Linked DNA regions of Thalassoroseus pseudoceratinae. Each later gene encodes a partner of the first gene's protein in a complex. Links are inferred from orthologs where the notes say so. Each region holds a gene or a part of one and is shown on either strand. Other genes may lie near its edges. The genes, in order: tsaD and tsaE.

Region 1 (8,657 bases):
AAAAGACGAGTTCCGAAGCCGCTGACGAATCGCCGAATCGTGTCATCATTTTCTTTCACGGCAACGCAGGCGATCGGCGGCATCGGCTGAGCGATGTCCGCAATTTTCGGGAACATGGTTTGGATGTCCTACTCATCGACTACCGTGGCTACGGTGACAATCCTGGACAACCGACGGCCGAAGGCTTGGCGATGGACGCCAAGGCGGCGTGGAAATATCTCACGGACACACGGGAAATGCCACCTGATCGAATTTTGATCTTTGGTGAGTCACTGGGAACCGGAGTCGCCACTCGACTGGCAGCCGAGTGTTGTCAAGACAATCAAGAACCCGGGGGCCTCATCCTGCGGAGTGCGTTTTCGTCAATCGCAGATGCAGCCGGCGAACGTTTTCCCTGGCTGCCAGTGAGAATGCTCCTCAGAGACCGATTTCCGTCCGACACCTATATTGCAGACGTCACGTGTCCAATCTTCATGATCCACGGTGATCAAGACCGAACGATTTCCTATCGGCTCGGGCAGAAACTTTTTGCCGCCGCGCCTGAGCAATCGACCTCGGGATTCAAAAAACGATTCTTGACACTCGAGGGCGTCGGACACAATGACATTCTGTCGGCAGCCGGGCGAAAACACATCGACGCACTCAACGGCTTCCTGGACGATCTGCCTTGAGGTGGGGCAGTCGACCGTGAAAGGATTGCTCGTATGGGTGCTGTCTAGTTGTTCGCGGTTCGTCCGGGAGGCGTCATGCCGTGCGGCAGAGTGAGAGCGTCGTAGAGTTCCGGACGGCGATCCGCTTTCCGATGAAGTGAAATCACACCTGGTTCCCGTGAAGCGGTTTTACGACGAGCCAAATCCAAATCGATATCCGCATACAGGATCGTCTCTTCTGTTTCGTCCGCTGATGCCAATGTCTTGCCATAAGGATTGCAAATTCGGCTACCGCCGATGAAGGGGCATCCGCGTTCCACGCCGACCCGGTTCACAGCAGCGAAATACACACCGTTTTCCATCGCGCGGATATTTGCGACATGAGCGGGCAAACATTCCGCCCCCTGCGGCCAATTCGTCGGCAAGGCGATCAGGTCGGCTCCCGCCAACGCCAAGCAACGTGGAGGTTCTGGGAGTGTGGCGTCGTAACAGATATTCAAACCGACGCGAAAATCACCAACCGTCCCAATCTTGACCAATTCGTCGCCATAATTCGCGACTTTGTCCACACCGATGAACGGAAGATGCGTTTTTCGATACGAAACGATCTGGCCATCCGGGCCGATCAACACGGCCGTATTCCACACGCCTTGTGGGGCCCGCTCAATCAAACCGACAATCACTGAGCACCCCAACTCCCGACACAGCGATGCCAGGGTTTCCGTCGCCGGACCAGGTACCGTCTGGGCAATTTCCTCGGCTTCTTCGAGCGATTCGTAGCAGTATCCGGTGAGTGAACACTCAGGAAAGATGACCAGCTCCGCTCCGTTTCGGCGAGCTTCACGTGTTTTTGAGTCCACCCGATCCAAATTACCGGAGACATCGCCGAACAATACATCGGTCTGAACACCCGCGATTTTCATATCAACACCTGTTGTTGCGATCTAGTGATCAGGGTGGAACACGACTTTTCTGGGACAAACGTAGGTCATTGCAGCTGCATCGTCCAGAGTCGAATGTCGAATTGCTGGGTCGAAATCGTTGGTGATGCTAGCCAACCGGAATCGGAATTGCTATCTTAGGTGGCTTGACGAGAATGCCGATTGTGAGATCAAAAACAACGGTGCCGATTACCCAGGACCCGCAATTTCATGAGTAAGAGACGTCTCGAACAACGCCGGATTGCCGAAGCGGCGGAGCGCATCGAAGTCGATGCCCCAGAACGAAAACGAGCGACCCGGAAGTCGAAAGCCAAGACCAAACGAGCCAAATCGACCACCACGCGGCGGACGAAAGACAAAACACCAGCCCGACGTCGCATCGTTTGGTGTGTTTTCAACGGTAGCATGAAAGAAGAAGCTCGGTTTCCTTATGACCAGAAGGAAGCAGCCGAGGAAAAACTGGATCAACTGCGAGCCAAAGCCACCAAGAAGCTGTATTTCCTTCAGCCGGTCAAAGAACCACTGTCAGACGCCGCTGTCGCCGCAACACCGGAAACTGAGCCGACCGTCGTCGAGGACGAAGTCGCTCCAGTTGAGGACGATGCTACGCAAGACGATCTGGACGACGATGACGACGTCGAAGATGAGGATGCCGTCGACGAAATTCCAGAGGATGACGATGACGACATCGACGACTCTGATGACGACGACTAGACTGGAACACAGTCTTTGACCATTGCGGTGGACGTGATAAGTGCTCTGGTTCCTGTTGCTACGTGACAGGAACCATTTTCATTGGAAGTCGACGAACGGTTGTCATACCGCTGCCAACTGGCAAAACAAAAAGCCCGGAGAAGAAAATCTCCGGGCTTTGATCGTAGCTAAATCAATAGCAGCTAACGGCTTCCGCTGCGTATCCAAAAAGCCGAGATGTTGATGAGTGCAACCTCTCGTGCTCTGTCACGACACGCCAAACCCGGTCAGGGTTTAGGAAATACCTTGCAAGCGGTTGATACGAGCACGCCGTTCGGCTCGGCGGCGAGCGCGGCGTTTTTGATCGCTCGGCTTCTCGTAGTATTCACGTCGACGCATTTCTTTTTTGACTCCAGCGTGCTCAACAAGCTTCCGGAATCGTTTCACGGCGTCTTGAACCGACTCATTCTCACGTAGACGCAACTTAACCACTCACAAGCTCCTTTCGACCGTTTTGATATCAAATTCAAGAGAGCAAAATACGGGCCAATCCGTATCCGCGATACTGAACTATAACCGATTCGGATGCTTCACGCAAACCGGACTGCCCGCAACCCGCCCTATTTTTCCGCCCAATAATCGAAAACGAGCACTTCTTTGAGGTGCGGTCGAAGAACTTTCACGAAATCCTGGTGAGCCGGGTGGGGCAGATAGCCGTCTCGGTCGGATTCACTCTCGAAAGTCACCAGGAAACCATGGGTGAAGCCCGCAGCCTTGTTTTCAGGGCTGATGTTCGTCCCCATCTCGAAATCTTTGATTGTCTTGATCTTCTTCGGCAGGGCGGCGAATGCGTCAACAACTTCTTGAATCTCTTCTTCGCTGGATTCGTCCTTGAATTGGAACAGCACGAAATGACGAAGCAGTTTGCCAGACTTGGAATCCGAATTCACTCCCAACGCGTTTAGCATCACATTGGCGACGAATTCGTTGCCAGCAGCGTTGAGGTGTACGCCATCGGTTGTGAGAACATTCTTTTCGGCATCCTCAGCGTTGATTTCCTTGAGTTTCTCTTGGAATTCGCCTCGCAGATCCAGATACGCGACGTCATTTTTCTTGGCGACTTCCTGGCCGATTTTTCGATACTCGTCCAGCATTTTGTCTAGCTTGAGTGGGTTTTCGCCCTTCACACGCTCGCCGATGACGCTGGGAGAACTCAGGATCACTTTCGCACCGGCATCCTGAATCTGTGAGATGATGTCTTCAAGACCGGCACGAAAGTCTTCCTGGCTCGTGCCACGATTGCGAATCGAATGCCAGACATCGTTGATACCGATGTAGATCACGACCAACGTCGGTTTTCGATCGAGAACGTCTCGTTTGAGGCGGGCTTGCAAATCAGGGACACGATTTCCACTAATCCCAGCACCGATCACTTCGATATTTGCGTTCGGACGGTGTTTTTGAATCGCTTTGCGAACCAGCGTGACATATCCGTTCGGCCCGGCCCCCGCTTGGGTGATCGAATCCCCCAGGAACACGATTCGCTCGTTGTCCCCAACTTCCGGAAAATCAGCGGCGAATCCCGTCATGTTTAGCAGTCCCATTCCCACAACAACACCGAAAATACTCCTCAGATTCAGCATGACATTGCTCTCCTCGATTGATAGTGAAACTCCCAGAATGACCAATTTGGTCACGCAACGAACATAACCGTCACCGACTCTCGATGCCACAGTCCGGACACTCTAAAATGATTCTCCGCGATTTGCTTCGTTTTGGATGTGGGTTGGTTCGTGAAACCTCTGTTCTGGTCTCGGCATGGAATACTTGCTTGCGTTGGAAACCTCGTGCGATGAAACCGCCGCTGCGGTGATTGCGCGAGATCGCCGTGTGTTGTCCAGCATCGTCGCGTCGCAAGCCGAACTCCATGAGCGGTACGGCGGTGTTGTCCCGGAAATTGCATCGCGGGCTCATGTCCAGCGAATCTTGCCGGTCATTGATGAAGCCGTGAAGTCAGCCGGAATTGCATTGACCGATCTCGCTGCGATCGCGGTCACGACAGAACCGGGACTGGTTGGTTCCTTGCTTGTGGGACTCACAGCGGCAAAAACGCTATCGTCGGTGCTGCGAGTTCCATTGGTGGCGGTCAATCATATCGAGGCACATCTGTATGCATGCCGAATGGCTGCCAATCGCGAGGTGTTTCCGGCGGTTGGCTTGGTCGTCAGCGGTGGGCATACGAACCTTTACGATTGCCGATCCGCCTTGGAGTTCCAACTGCTTGGTTCCACCATCGACGATGCCGCTGGTGAAGCGTTCGACAAGGTGGCAATTCAGCTCGGACTATCCTATCCCGGCGGACCGTCGATCGAAGCAGCTTCTCGCGACGGTGACGAAACAGCTTTTGACTTTCCACGGACGTTCATCGCGAACGACCGCTTGGAGTTCAGCTTCAGTGGCATCAAAACGGCTGTCCGATACCAAGTGACTGGTGTTCCCGGCTCCCGTCAACCGCCACCGCCGCCGATGACTCCGCAACGAGTCGCCGATATGGCGGCATCGTTTCAAGCGGCTGTGGTCGACGTGTTGGTTGCCAAATGTAAACTTGCCCTGCAAAAGACCGGCCATCGCAAGTTATGTATCGGCGGCGGTGTCGCTGCCAATCGTGCGTTGCGTGAGAAATCGACTCGAATGGCCGAGGACTTGGGGAGCGAGGTATTCTTTGCCCCGCTCAATTTGTGCACGGATAACGCGGCGATGGGAGCGATCGCTTGGGAACTCTTTGAAGCCGGTCGGTTTGCACCACTCGATGTTGACGTCACTCCCGGACTGGTCCGCTTGCAACGTTGACTGCTCGCCGGTTTATTGAAGTGATCAGAGTGCGATCAAGAACACCATAAGGATTGCCATCCAAGCGGCTCCCAAAACGTGCCAAAATCCGCCACACGCCGTTACGCCCCAATAGTATTCGTGGTCGTAACGATCGTCCAAGCTCTTGAGAGTGACATAGAGTAGGAACAAAAGCGCGACGCTCACGTGCATCGCGTGCAGGAATGCTAGCACGAACACGAACGCTCGGGAGCCCGTTGTGACGGCTTCGGCGGTCCGCTCCTGTTGTGCCAACAGCCACCATAACGCATAGCTCTGGATGCTTACGAAAAGTGCACCGGCACAGACCGCGCCGAGCATTCGTTTGCGAAAGGGACGTTGTTTCTCTCGCTGCACGAACCCTTGCGCCTGGATGAGCAGCACACTCGTCCAAACTAGCAGTGCGGTGCTAATCCAGAACGCCAGTGGTAGATGGATTCTTTGGTCGGCGTTGACAACGGTCTTCGCATCAATGGGGAAGATTTTTGTCAAACCCCAAGTCAACGAAAAAACGAGGAGGTAGACGACCACAATCGTCTGGAACAAGCGGACCGCGAAACCACTGGCGGTACGGCGGGGCTGTGTCGTGGAAGACGTGTCCATCTCGGGACCGAAGCAAGACCGAAAAGAAAAGTTACTGTTCAGTCCAATTATCGCCGGTCGTCAAGCCTGCTTGCTTATCGGCGACAATTTCTTGCTCCCGCGAGTGCACCCGACAACCGGAAATCCTGTTGTTTCGACCTTCACCTCGAAACCGAACCGCATGGTTGGAAAGAACTTCCGCCCGCGTATCGGCAATCGTGCAGTTCAGAATGCTGATTTGTTGGCAGTCTACTGCATCCACTCCCAGCGGTACGCCATCAAGCAGTTGGCAGCCGTTGACATCAATTCGCTGGCACCGCACCAATTCCAACAGTGACGCCCCGCTCACTTGGCCGGTGTCGCTTTCGTCTCGCAGGTTGCAACCGCTCAACACGCAATCGGTGGAGTCAACGAACCGAACCCCCATTCCATACGAGGGGGTGTGACGACGAAATGTGTTGCCCGTCGATTGGATTTGCTGAGACTGCTCGACCAGCAAATTGCGATTGGTCGCGGAATAAATGACATTCCCACTCAACGAGATACCATGCCCGCCAGTAATGTGCACATTGTTTTCTTGGCTACCGATGATGTTGCCACTGATCGCCCAAATGCCGGGTCGATGCTTTTGTTCTGGATCGCCGAGAATGCGGATGTTACATCCCCCTTCGGAATTGGTTGCTTGAATGGTGTTGGAGCAAACGGTGACTTCCGCGACACTTGCTCCTTCGGCGGTTGTGTCGACGTAGATTTCTGCTGTCGGTTCCGGTGCAGTGTTGAACACGCGGTGGTTGTTGTATTCGATGTCGTTGCCGGTGATTTGGAGGTTGCGAATCTCGGATTTCTCAATTCGGATTCCACCAAGCCGATTGTAACTGATGTGGTTGCCCACAATGTTAATTTGGTGCAGATTGAGCTGATCGAGGTAAATCCCCACTCCGGTATTATGGTAGATGTTGCAGCCGGAGATCCGGACGTTGCGGTTGCGACGGTACAAGTGAATGCCGTGACGAACACCTTGGATCAAGACGCCATCAATGATTGGCTGAAAGGTGCCAATCAACTGGATGCCGTCGGCTTCCTCGTGAGCGCCTTCAATCTCGATCCCACTAATAGTCGGTGTTCGCTGTGACCGAGTGATCTCTGGCTTCACACTCTTCGGGTCACCGGTTCCACCATGCGTGCCGACGATCCGAAAGGCCGGTCCGGGGCCAGTCATTCGAACTTTGGCGGTGCCGCCGACTCCTACGATTCCCAGCGATCCCTGTTTCGCGAGCGGAACTTCGATGGAGCGGCTGATGGTATAGATACCGGGAGGAAATTCCAGTACGCCGTCACCAGCTTGAAGGGCGTGCTGAATGGCCTCTGTATCGTCGGCATTTCCATCACCGACAGCACCAAAATCTCGAATACTACTCATGATGACTTGCTCTGGTTCATCGCTCGACTTGTTTGTCGGCGTTAAAGAAATTCACTAGACGCTCAAGTTCGCTGTAGAGGAAGAGAGCGGCTGAGATGTGTCCCGACTCCAGCCACACGAGTTCCGCATGCGAGCCGATCGCTTGATGCAACAGGTCCGCACATTTGGGGGGGATGACTTCGTCGTGTTTGGCGGCGACCATCAGCACGCGGCGATTCTTCAGTCGGTCGGCATAGGTTAGTGGATCGGCCGGTGCCGCCTGTTTGAGGAACGCCTCACGATCCAACCCTTTGGCTTCCCAGTTTTCTCGCAGTTTGCGGAGTTTCGGGTCCGGGTGATCCCAGATCGCGGCCGGCAATCCACCACCCGCCAAATAGATCGCCACGTTTTGGAATCTCGGTTCGGCTTGGGCGGCAAGACTGGTCATGATGCCACCGAGACTGATCCCGGTGATGCCTAATCGATTCGCATCGACTTCGGGACGACTCCGCAGCCAAGCACCGGCCCGGCGAATATCGAGAATCGCTTGTCGCATCCCTTCAACGGTTTCTTCGATGTCGGGGGAAATTAAACGCCGACGGATTTTCGGATCCCGACGCTCGCCGTAATAGGGCAACCGGATAAACAGAACGGCGATTCCGCGACGGGCCAAACCGTTTGAGATGCTCTGAGAAAGCGGAAATTCGCCCCCCAGGATGTGTAACATCACCACGCCGGGGAAGGGACCTTCGCCAGCCGGCTGGAAGTAATCTCCATGCACGGTGTTATTGACTTTGACTTCCGTTGTGATCGGCGACGGAAACCGCACCTTGGAGATTCGCACAGGACCGCTCATCCGGTCGAATTCGGTTTCGTACTTGAATTCGCTCTCTTGGATTCGATACCGATCCGGAACCGCCGTCTCCTCGTTCTTCGCAGGTTTCTCAACAACCGTCCCTGTTTTCGGGACCGAGTTGAATCTCTGTTCTGCGACTACTGCCCGAGAGGCCACAGAGCCACTGACAAGAACGAAGACGACGATCAGGGTGCGAGGCATACGCTTTACTCTCCTGAGGAGCGATCACTGTAAAATCGGCAAGCCCGAGGTGGGATTGTGCTGATATTCGCGTGTAACAACGTGCCCGATGAGCGTGGTTGCAGTGCAGTCGTCAACCGCGACCCGAGCCATTGAACCGGCAAGACGTCGATTGCCTTCGAACACTACGATCCGATCGCACCGAGTGCGACCAACCAGTTGAGCACGTGGGTCCGTGGAGTTTTGCTCACCGGCTTTGACAGCCGACTTACTCAAACCTTCCACGAGGATTTCCACTTCGCGACCAATGAATTCCGCGTTGTCTTCCTCGCTGATGGCGTTTTGCAGGTCGAGCATGACGTTGTTGCGTCGCCGCTTTTCATCCTCGGGGATGTCATCTTCATACAGGGTGTCGGCTTTCGTTCCCGGGCGCGGGCTGTATTTGAAAATGAAGCTGTTCTTGAAACGCCATTTGCGGATCGAGTCCA
Region 2 (8,536 bases), on another replicon or contig:
CTAGCTTTTCCATCAGACGACCGAAGTTATCGTCGATGTTTTCGATCATCCCGTAACGTCCGGCGGTATTCTTATCCCAGCCCATATCGAGGAAGCGACGCTTATACCTTTCCGGAGCGATCATCGGACCGTGCGGCGCGTTGGGGGCAATGTACGCGAAGAACGGTTTCTCATGATCGTGTTGTTGCTTGATCCAACCCAACGCCGCCTGGAAAAACACATCGGTGCAAAACCCTTTGGTCTGCACGATGGTGTCGTTGTGCAAAATCACATTATCGAAGTAAAGCCCTTCCTTCTCGCGGTTGGGTGGGAAGTCCGCACAGCTACTAGGATACGCCTGCCCGATTCCGCCGGCTCCATGAATGAAGGTCTCACTAAACCCGCGGTTGTACGGCTGATATTCGTCCTCATCCCCCAAATGCCACTTCCCAAAAATGCCGGTCTCGTAACCAGCTTTCTGAAGAAGTTCGGGGAAAGTGGTTGTTGAAAGCGCCATCCGTTCGCGTTCTTTGATCGTGTGAGTCACGCCGTTCCGGAATTCATGTCGGCCACTGAAAATCGCGGATCGCGTTGGTGCACAGGTGGGACTCACGTGGAAGTCGGTGAACCGCGTGGACATCGCGTGAAAACGATCGAGATGCGGCGTCCGTAGGACTTTGTTTCCCATGCAGGACAAGTCCCCCATCCCCTGATCATCCGTCATGACCAAAATGATATTCGGACGGCTGCCTTGGAGCGAATCCGCATAGGTCGAACTTCCACCAATCACAATACAGGCTAGAGCCCAGAACAAACCACGTTGGAGCGACATCGTTGGCCTTTCGAGAAGAGAATTCCGAAGAATCTCAAGCATCACCCATTCCGATTGCGATGGCAAGCCTACCGAATTTAGCGGCGAAGTTGACCTACCGCAGTCAGACTTGGATACTCAACAATCTCAGAAAACCCATTCAGAAAATCGCTCTTTCGGAAATCCCTTTATGTCCCGCAAACAAGGCTTATGCCGCCCGAGATGGACGACCAATTTCGTCGCGTTGACTGGCCTCGCGGTCATGGTCGTTGCATTGGGTCTCTTGCAGACAAGCACCAAAGCCGCAGAAAAACCGCAGTCGCCGAACGTCATCGTCATCCTGGCGGACGATCTCGGTTATGGGGATTTGAGTTGCTATGGTGCTCCGGATTTGCAATCCCCTAATTTGGACAAACTTGCCAGCGACGGACTGCGATTCACGAATTTCTACGCCAATTGTCCGGTGTGTTCACCGACACGGGCGGCGTTACTTTCCGGCAAATATCAAGACAGGGTCGGTGTTCCGGGGGTGATCCGCACGCACGCAAACAACAGCTGGGGATGGTTGTCTCCCGAGTCCACGTTGTTACCGAAGGTTTTGAAGACGCAGGGGTATCACTCGGCCATCATCGGAAAATGGCATTTGGGGTTGGAGTCTCCGAATACACCAAACGAACGCGGATTCGATTGGTTTCACGGCTTTCTTGGTGACATGATGGACGACTACTACAAGCACCGTCGTCACGACGTCAATTACATGCGACGGAATCAAGAGGTGATCGATCCAAAGGGTCACGCGACGGATTTGTTTACCGATTGGGCATGCGACTACCTGAAGTCTCGGGGCGACGAGTCTGAACCATTTTTCCTGTACCTGGCGTACAACGCGCCGCACACACCGATTCAACCGCCGGCGGAATGGGTCGAAAAAGTCCGTCAACGCGAAACGGGAATCTCGGAACGACGGGCCAAGTTAATCGCACTGATTGAACATATGGATGCCGGGATCGGCAAAGTGTTGACGTGCCTAGAGTCCACCGGCCAAGCCGACAACACGCTCGTGATTTTCAGTTCCGACAACGGCGGGCAAATCAACGTCGGAGCGAACAACGGACCGACACGGGCGGGGAAAGGAACCGTCTACGAGGGCGGCTTGAAAGTCCCCACGATCGCCAAATGGCCGGGCGTGATCGAACCGGGAACCGAAACACAATTCACCGCCATGAGCATGGATATCTTCACCACGATCGTCGATGCCACAACTGCGACGAAGCCCACCGATCTCGACGGACGAAGCTTCTTGCCCACGCTCAAGGGGAAGGCACAGGAGCCATTGCGGCCGATCGCGTTCTTCCGTCGTCGTGAAGGCGGTCTGCAATACCAAGGCAAAACCATCGATGCCGTCCGACGCGGTCCATGGAAACTGCTTCAGAACAGCCCGTTCGGCAAGCAAGAGTTATACAACCTCGACGATGATCCGCTCGAAGAGCGAAACTTGTTATCCGAAAACCCTCGCGTGTATCGAGAACTCGCCAACAAATTGCAAAATCAAGTTCGACTCTATGGAAAGATTCCCTGGCAAGCGCCGGAATCGGACTGAACCACCACGCAATTTGATTTGAGTTCCAGTCTCGTGGGGAATCGACATGACAGCCCTCGGAAAGATGGTAAAGTGCACAACAGGGAAATTGTAGCAAGAACACTTCAACTGACTCAGCTCCCGGTGAGCGTTTTCAATGTTGAGTTTGGTTCGCTGGGAGTTTTTCGATGCCGGTGAAAATTCGTTGTCCTGAATGCGAAAAAGGACTGACACTTCCCGATAAAACCCGTGGTCGGGTGATCCGTTGCCCAGCTTGCGGCGGCAAAGTCAACGTGCCGGGTGGGGGAGCCAAGAAGTCATCAGGCCCTCGTCGCAAACGCAGCGGAGCGTCCTCGCCAAGTGGTGGCGGCGGTGGCGATGTCGAAGACGTATTGGCCCGGATGGATCTTTCGCGTGTGGAGGATGCCAACACCCGAATCTGCCCGAAATGCGGTGCGGAAGCCGATGAGGACGACATCGAATGCGATAAGTGCGGAGTCGACCTGGAAACCGGACAACTCTCGGCACGCAAAAAGAAGCTAAAAAAACGCGGCGGCCCCGACCCAGCCAGGTACTTCAGTAAGGGCGTTCCCGATGCGTGGAACTTCCTGCTGGAACACAAAAAAGTCGCGTTTCGGACGATGATCTATCATGTCATCTGCGGATTGCTTGGGTTGTTGAGCTTGTTCATGGTGCTGTATTGCAGTCGCGGCCCATTGAAAGCGTTCTGGGTGCTGGTGACTTGCACATTCCTGCCGGTGATCCCCGGTTGGCTGTGGTTGCTTCACACCGAAATCATTCAGTTCACACACGACACCCGCCGGAAAGTGTGGAAGCATCCTCGATTCGATTTCTTCTTATCCGCTGCCAACGGATTCAAATTCGTCGGTTGGATATTGATCGGCGGGTTTCCAATCATCATTGGACCGCTGATTTATGGCATCATGCAGATCAACGATCTGCAACTGATCAACGGGCTGGGAATCATTTTACTGGGGTGTGTGCCCTTGATCCCGTTCTTCCCGATCGCCATGTCCCACTTCGCCATGCCGCAAGAGTGGCCGGGATGGTGCTTCTGGAAGACGATGCCGCCATTCTTTACCAAGGGCGTCGCGAAGCCAGCGATGCATTGGGCGATGTTCTTCGTCCTGACCATGCTGCCCGCCATTTTGATGATGACGGTTCTCATTCTGAATTTCGGCGAGGGACTCACGACGATCATCGACGAAGTGGAGATGAACGCCCGACGTGGTGCTGTCGAAATCTTCGAGGAACCGAAAACCGGCGGCGACAGCGAAGACGGCCCGGCAATGCCCCTTTCGTATAAGTCGAAGTCACCGAAAGGGTTCTGGTTTGATACCGGCGAAGGCGAGATGATCGCCATGAAGGCATTTCTCACGTCCGAAGGTGAAAACGCCTACACGGAAATCGACTACAAACAACTTCTGGGCCCGTTGGCGATGATCTTAGGAGCCATCGCGTTGATGGGAATTCCCGCCTTGTTCCTGATGCGGTTGAACGGATGGTTGACATATTACTACCAGCCCGATTTGGATCTCATCACGCAGGAGAAAGAGACCAAATGGGAAGGTCCGTCTGTGAAGGACCCACACGCTCCCGACGCCGAGGACGACGATAACAACACCACAAAAATTGTCGGTGGAGTTGTCGGTCTGATCGTCTTCTACGTGATCGTGAACGTGATCAGTTACTTCTTCGACGGTCCTGTATTCATGCCCCGTCCGCTAGCTAGGCTTCTCAATCTGATGCAGGAGTAGACGGCAGTCCAATTCGTTCAGCTCAGAAACAGGTGTCTTCATGCGGATTCTATTTGTGTTGATTTTCGGTTGTCTTCTTCAGCCGGTGCCGTTGGCCGTCGCGGCGGAGAATCCGCGTCCGAAGCGAGTGCTCTTGCTCGGGCAAAAACCGGATGGGCACCCATTTCGCACGCATGAGTACATGGCGGGCGTCAATCTGATGGCGGAGATGTTGCAACCGTTTGAAAACTTGCAAACGATTGTCGTTTCCGCCGACGACGCTTGGAGCGAAGGACCGGATCTCATCGACGGTGCCGACGTGGTTGTCGTGTTCCTTTCCCAAGGAGCGAAGTGGCTCAGCGCGGATGCGAAAAGACTGGCCGCCTTCAAACACCTTGCCCAGCGGGGTGGTGGTTTCGTCTGTCTGCACTGGGGCATGGGAACCCGTGATGCCGAGGATGTTCCCGCATACGTTTCCTTGTTCGGCGGTTGTCATGGCGGACCGGATCGCAAATACAAAGTCGTCGAGACATCCGCCCGTCCCGCGACGATTGATCACCCGATTCTTCGCGGGATCAAGCCGTTCAATGTCCACGAGGAATTCTACTATCGCTTGAAGTTTCCAGCCGAGCGTGAGAACCACGTGGGTCTTATCTTCGCCGACATCGAAGACCGTGAAGAACCGGTCGCATGGGCATGGGAACGTGAGGACGGCGGGCGTTCGTTTGGCTTCAGCGGCGGTCATTTCCACAAGAATTGGAAACTGCCGGAGTATCGGCGATTGATGGTGCAAGGGATTCTCTGGACCGGACACCAACCAATTCGGCAAACCGGCATCGCGGTCGATGTGAAGCCTGCTCAATTGCAACTAGAGCCCCGCTGAATCGATTCGTTTTCGCAACTCCGCCAACACACGATCGGTTAGCTCGCCATTGGAAGTGATCTTGAATTTCCGACTCTCCGGCCCGGTGACGGTGATATCAATCCACAGCCGATCCACGGGCAAAATCTCCTCAACGCGATTCGCCCACTCGATCAGGCAAACCCCACCGGCGGAAAATAGTTCGTCGACGCCAAGTTCCAAAAATTCGTCTTCGTCACGGAGTCGGTAAGTGTCGAAGTGAAACACCGGCAACCGTCCGGCGTATTCATGGATTAGGATGTATGTGGGGCTGTTGACCATTTCAGTCGGCACGCCAAGTTCACCGGCAACGGCTCGCACAAACCGAGTCTTCCCAGCGCCCAGATCCCCGACCAATCCCACGACCAAATTTGGCACGCAAACCGTACCGAAGACACACCCGAATCGAGCGGTTTCCGGTTCGTCATTTGCGATGAACTCAACTGTCGCCATGTTTGTCTCAGTGTTCTTTGAGTTTTTTTCCATTGTTTGTGGACGGTACGCTTCGAAGCGGGTTTTCGGCTCCGTCGAGTGGATCACCAGTCTTGATTTGATCTAACCGCTCGCTGGCCCAACTTACGTAGTCCTCGCTGATCTCGTACCCGAGATACTGACGACCAAGTTTCTTCGCAACCGCCAACGTGGTGCCACTACCCGCGAACGGATCGAGAACGAGATCACCCTCGTGGGAGCAACTTCGGATAATCCTGGCGAGAACTTGCTCCGGCATTTGACAACCGTGCCATCCTTTCCGCTCTTTGAACGTGCCGGCAACCCGAGGCACATACCAGGTGTCTTCACTGGCTTGAAAGCTCTCCGGGACATCCTGCGGTCTGAGAACCCATCCCTCGTGATCGCGAAGAATAGGGGGAGCAATCCAAGTGTCATCCGGAAGCCGACCTTTGGGATTGGCCCGTTTGTCTTTGTACACAAGTTGTCTAGCCGAAGGCACACGGACTGCGGGGTCGTCCACGTTGAAGACGAACTCCGCAGGGTCCTTGGTCATGTACAACAGATGAGCATGAGAACGGCTGAACTTGTGTTTGCAGTTGACGCCAAACGTGTAGTACCACACGACCCAACTTCGGCAGTGCATCCCCAAGGTGCGTGTCAGTAACACTTTGAGTTCAGCGGCATATTCATCACCGATCGCCAACCAAAAGGTTCCGTTCGGCTTCAACACCCGCACGACTTCCCCCATCCACTCCTCACACCACTGCTCGTATTCATCGGAGGGGAGATTGTCGTCGTACTGATCGTAACTGTAGCCAATATTGAACGGCGGGTCGGCAAAGGCCAAATCGACCGATCCGTCCGACAGTTTTTTCAGTTCGGTCAGGCAGTCTCCATGAATCAAGCCGGTGCTTGGCGGTTTGGGCATTGTCGTTGTTTCGCCTCTTGGAAGTCACTTTTGGGGAAGCAAGCTCGGGTCTTCGGGCAGGGGAGTGTTCGTGAGTTTGACATCATAATGCCGACCGCTGCTCACGCGCAAGTCCAAAAGACCGATTGACGAAGTTTCAATGATGTCCTAGAACCCTCGCGACGCTGACGATTTTACGCCAGCATCCGACACTCGAATGGACTCGCACTCGGAGCCTCCCTCATGCAACGACGAACGACTCTCTGGGGCATTGGCCTCGCCGCCGTAGTGGGCGTGTTGGCTGGCGGATACGCGTATCACCAGCATCACCGCTACAAACACCTCGCGACCCACGACGAAGGTTTGGTCTACCGAGCCGCTTGGCTGGAACCCGATGTCCTCGATGAAGTCATCGAAAAATACCAAATTCGTTCCGTGGTCAACTTGTGCAATCCCGGTGAAATGGGCGAACCGCGTTGGGACGGTGAACGAAAGGCTGTCACCAATGCCGGTGCGCGTCTCATCGAACTTCCGATGACGCTTAACGTCGAAGCGGATGATCCGACGATTACCGATCATCTCGAGATCCTCTCCGACCCCAACAATTATCCGATGCTCGTTCACTGCCAACATGGCGTGACACGAACCGCCAAATTTCTTTCGCTTTATGACATCAAGTATCGCGGTTTGAGTGCGGAAGAATCGCTCGCCAAACAACCGCTGTTCGGACGTGACGATCACAACGTCAATGTGCGAGCCTTCGTCAAAAACTTCGACCAAGAACATCGCCAACTCTACCCAACCGCATCCGCGGAAGACATTCGTGTCCTTCGGCAGTAATCGTGGGGCTACCAATACTGCGTTTTCACCGGATGTTTTGTGAAGGTCATGCATTAACGTCAAGGGTCGAGATATGGGATCGGTCGGTCCACGAATTACCATTTGTATTCCGCATTGGCAGGTCGAGGAATACGCCAAGCCGTGTCTGCGGTCAATTCGCCAGCATTCGGAAGACTACGATCTAGAAGTGATTGTCATCGACAATGGCTCGAAAGACCAAAGTCTCGACTATCTCCGTTCGCTCGATTGGATTCACCTCATCGAGCGTCCGGAAGAAACCTCCGACAATTGGCCAAAGAATGTCTTCACCGCTTGGGACCAAGGCCTGCAAGTGGCGACGGGCAAATACTACGTCACCATGCATTCCGATGTGTTCGTCCGCCGAGATGCGTGGCTCGACAACATGATCGCCATCTTGGAACAAGATGATCGCGTCGCGGCGTCCGGTGCGTGGAAACTGGAACTCGAACATCCCCTTTATCTGTGGCAGAAACGAGTCTTTGGCTTCGCTACCAATCGTTTGAAATCCGCATTGGGATTGAAAACGGCGGAAGCATGGAAGCAGCGGCACTATCCACGTGATTACTGTGCGATGTACCGTACGGAAACGTTGCGAACCCACGGCTTGTCGTTCCATCAAGACGGGATGAAAGGCGGTGGCTACGCGATCGCCCGACAAATTTGGGATGCCGGTTTCCAGACGGGACTGGTTCCCGTTCGTACGATGGCCGAAGACGTGTTCCACGTGGCTCACGGAACAGCAGGGTTACGTCCTGAGAAACCTTTGAATCACCGTCGTGCACAGAAGAAAGTCGAAAACAAGGTTTCCGAATTGTTTGCGGAACCGTGGATTCAACACCTCGTGACCGAAAGTTCTTTGGATGCCTCTCACAGAAACACTCGCGCGGCCTAGTTGGGCATTTCCCGTACAAACCGATTGGCCGTCACCTCTCCGCATGAGTTGGCCGTCACCGTTCTCGGGCTCCGCGATTTACGAATCGTCCGAAGCCCGCGAGATCATGCATCGCAGTGGGCTGACGAATCTCGATCGTCTGTTTTCACTCACTCGCTTGAGTGTGCACGGTCATCGTGGTCGCGCCGTGATTCCCATGGCACTGCCAGGCCTCAAGAAAGCCGTTCCGTCGTTCATTAAATTGAATTGGGGACGGCGACGGGTCTGGCCGAGAATGACTGATCTCAAATCTGGTCAATTCCTCAAAAGCTTCCCACACCGGGAGTGGCTGGGAATTGAACGGCTGCAGGAAATCGGTCTGCGTGTGCCGGAGCGAATCGCGTTGTTGCGTCACGG

The links.
Region 2: the proteins of tsaD (region 1) and tsaE are in contact, whole or in part, in a crystal structure (PDB 6N9A), measured with the Thermotoga maritima proteins. The link is inferred for Thalassoroseus pseudoceratinae from one-to-one orthologs. Residues at the interface, in WP_004082750.1 of Thermotoga maritima: Cys10, Asp11, Arg49, His50, Leu82, Gly84, Gly135, Gly136, Glu154, Thr155, Leu156, Asp157, Asp158, Ser159, Glu162, Asp165, Lys166, Arg169, Leu170, Tyr175, Lys213, Thr214, Leu217, Tyr218, Gln221, Arg222, Asn324; in WP_004082108.1 of Thermotoga maritima: Leu37, Gly38, Lys46, Lys57, Val59, Lys60, Ser61, Thr63, Phe64, Thr65, Leu66, Met67, Val69, Pro71, Tyr82, Arg83, Leu84, Asp86, Asp88, Phe89, Asp93, Ile128, Asp130, Glu131, Arg134.

Annotation. Positions count from the first base shown.
Region 1 is NZ_JAALXT010000003.1:1,030,720-1,039,376, forward strand. The notes cover bases 3,125-6,118. They hold tsaD (tRNA (adenosine(37)-N6)-threonylcarbamoyltransferase complex transferase subunit TsaD), read left to right. Parts: upstream 3,125-4,102; coding sequence 4,103-5,134; downstream 5,135-6,118. Other genes in these bases: G6R38_RS14010 (DUF459 domain-containing protein), read right to left, coding at 3,125-3,927; G6R38_RS14020 (cytochrome c oxidase subunit 3 family protein), read right to left, coding at 5,159-5,755; G6R38_RS14025 (right-handed parallel beta-helix repeat-containing protein), read right to left, coding at 5,787-6,118. In the rest of the region: G6R38_RS13990 (alpha/beta hydrolase), read left to right, coding at 1-671; G6R38_RS13995 (carbon-nitrogen hydrolase family protein), read right to left, coding at 716-1,573; G6R38_RS14000 (hypothetical protein), read left to right, coding at 1,802-2,305; rpsU (30S ribosomal protein S21), read right to left, coding at 2,579-2,776; more of G6R38_RS14010, read right to left, coding at 2,905-3,124; more of G6R38_RS14025, read right to left, coding at 6,119-7,154; G6R38_RS14030 (alpha/beta hydrolase family protein), read right to left, coding at 7,171-8,190; tRNA (N6-isopentenyl adenosine(37)-C2)-methylthiotransferase MiaB, read right to left, coding at 8,215-8,657.
Region 2 is NZ_JAALXT010000001.1:404,777-413,312, forward strand. The notes cover bases 3,738-6,610. They hold tsaE (tRNA (adenosine(37)-N6)-threonylcarbamoyltransferase complex ATPase subunit type 1 TsaE), read right to left. Parts: upstream 5,481-6,610; coding sequence 4,995-5,480; downstream 3,738-4,994. Other genes in these bases: G6R38_RS01400 (hypothetical protein), read left to right, coding at 3,738-4,147; G6R38_RS01405 (ThuA domain-containing protein), read left to right, coding at 4,188-5,009; G6R38_RS01415 (DNA-methyltransferase), read right to left, coding at 5,488-6,408. In the rest of the region: G6R38_RS01390 (arylsulfatase), read right to left, coding at 1-811; G6R38_RS01395 (sulfatase-like hydrolase/transferase), read left to right, coding at 981-2,390; more of G6R38_RS01400, read left to right, coding at 2,558-3,737; G6R38_RS01420 (fused DSP-PTPase phosphatase/NAD kinase-like protein), read left to right, coding at 6,631-7,227; G6R38_RS01425 (glycosyltransferase family 2 protein), read left to right, coding at 7,301-8,140; G6R38_RS01430 (lipopolysaccharide kinase InaA family protein), read left to right, coding at 8,109-8,536. UniProt on the Escherichia coli protein: Required for the formation of a threonylcarbamoyl group on adenosine at position 37 (t(6)A37) in tRNAs that read codons beginning with adenine.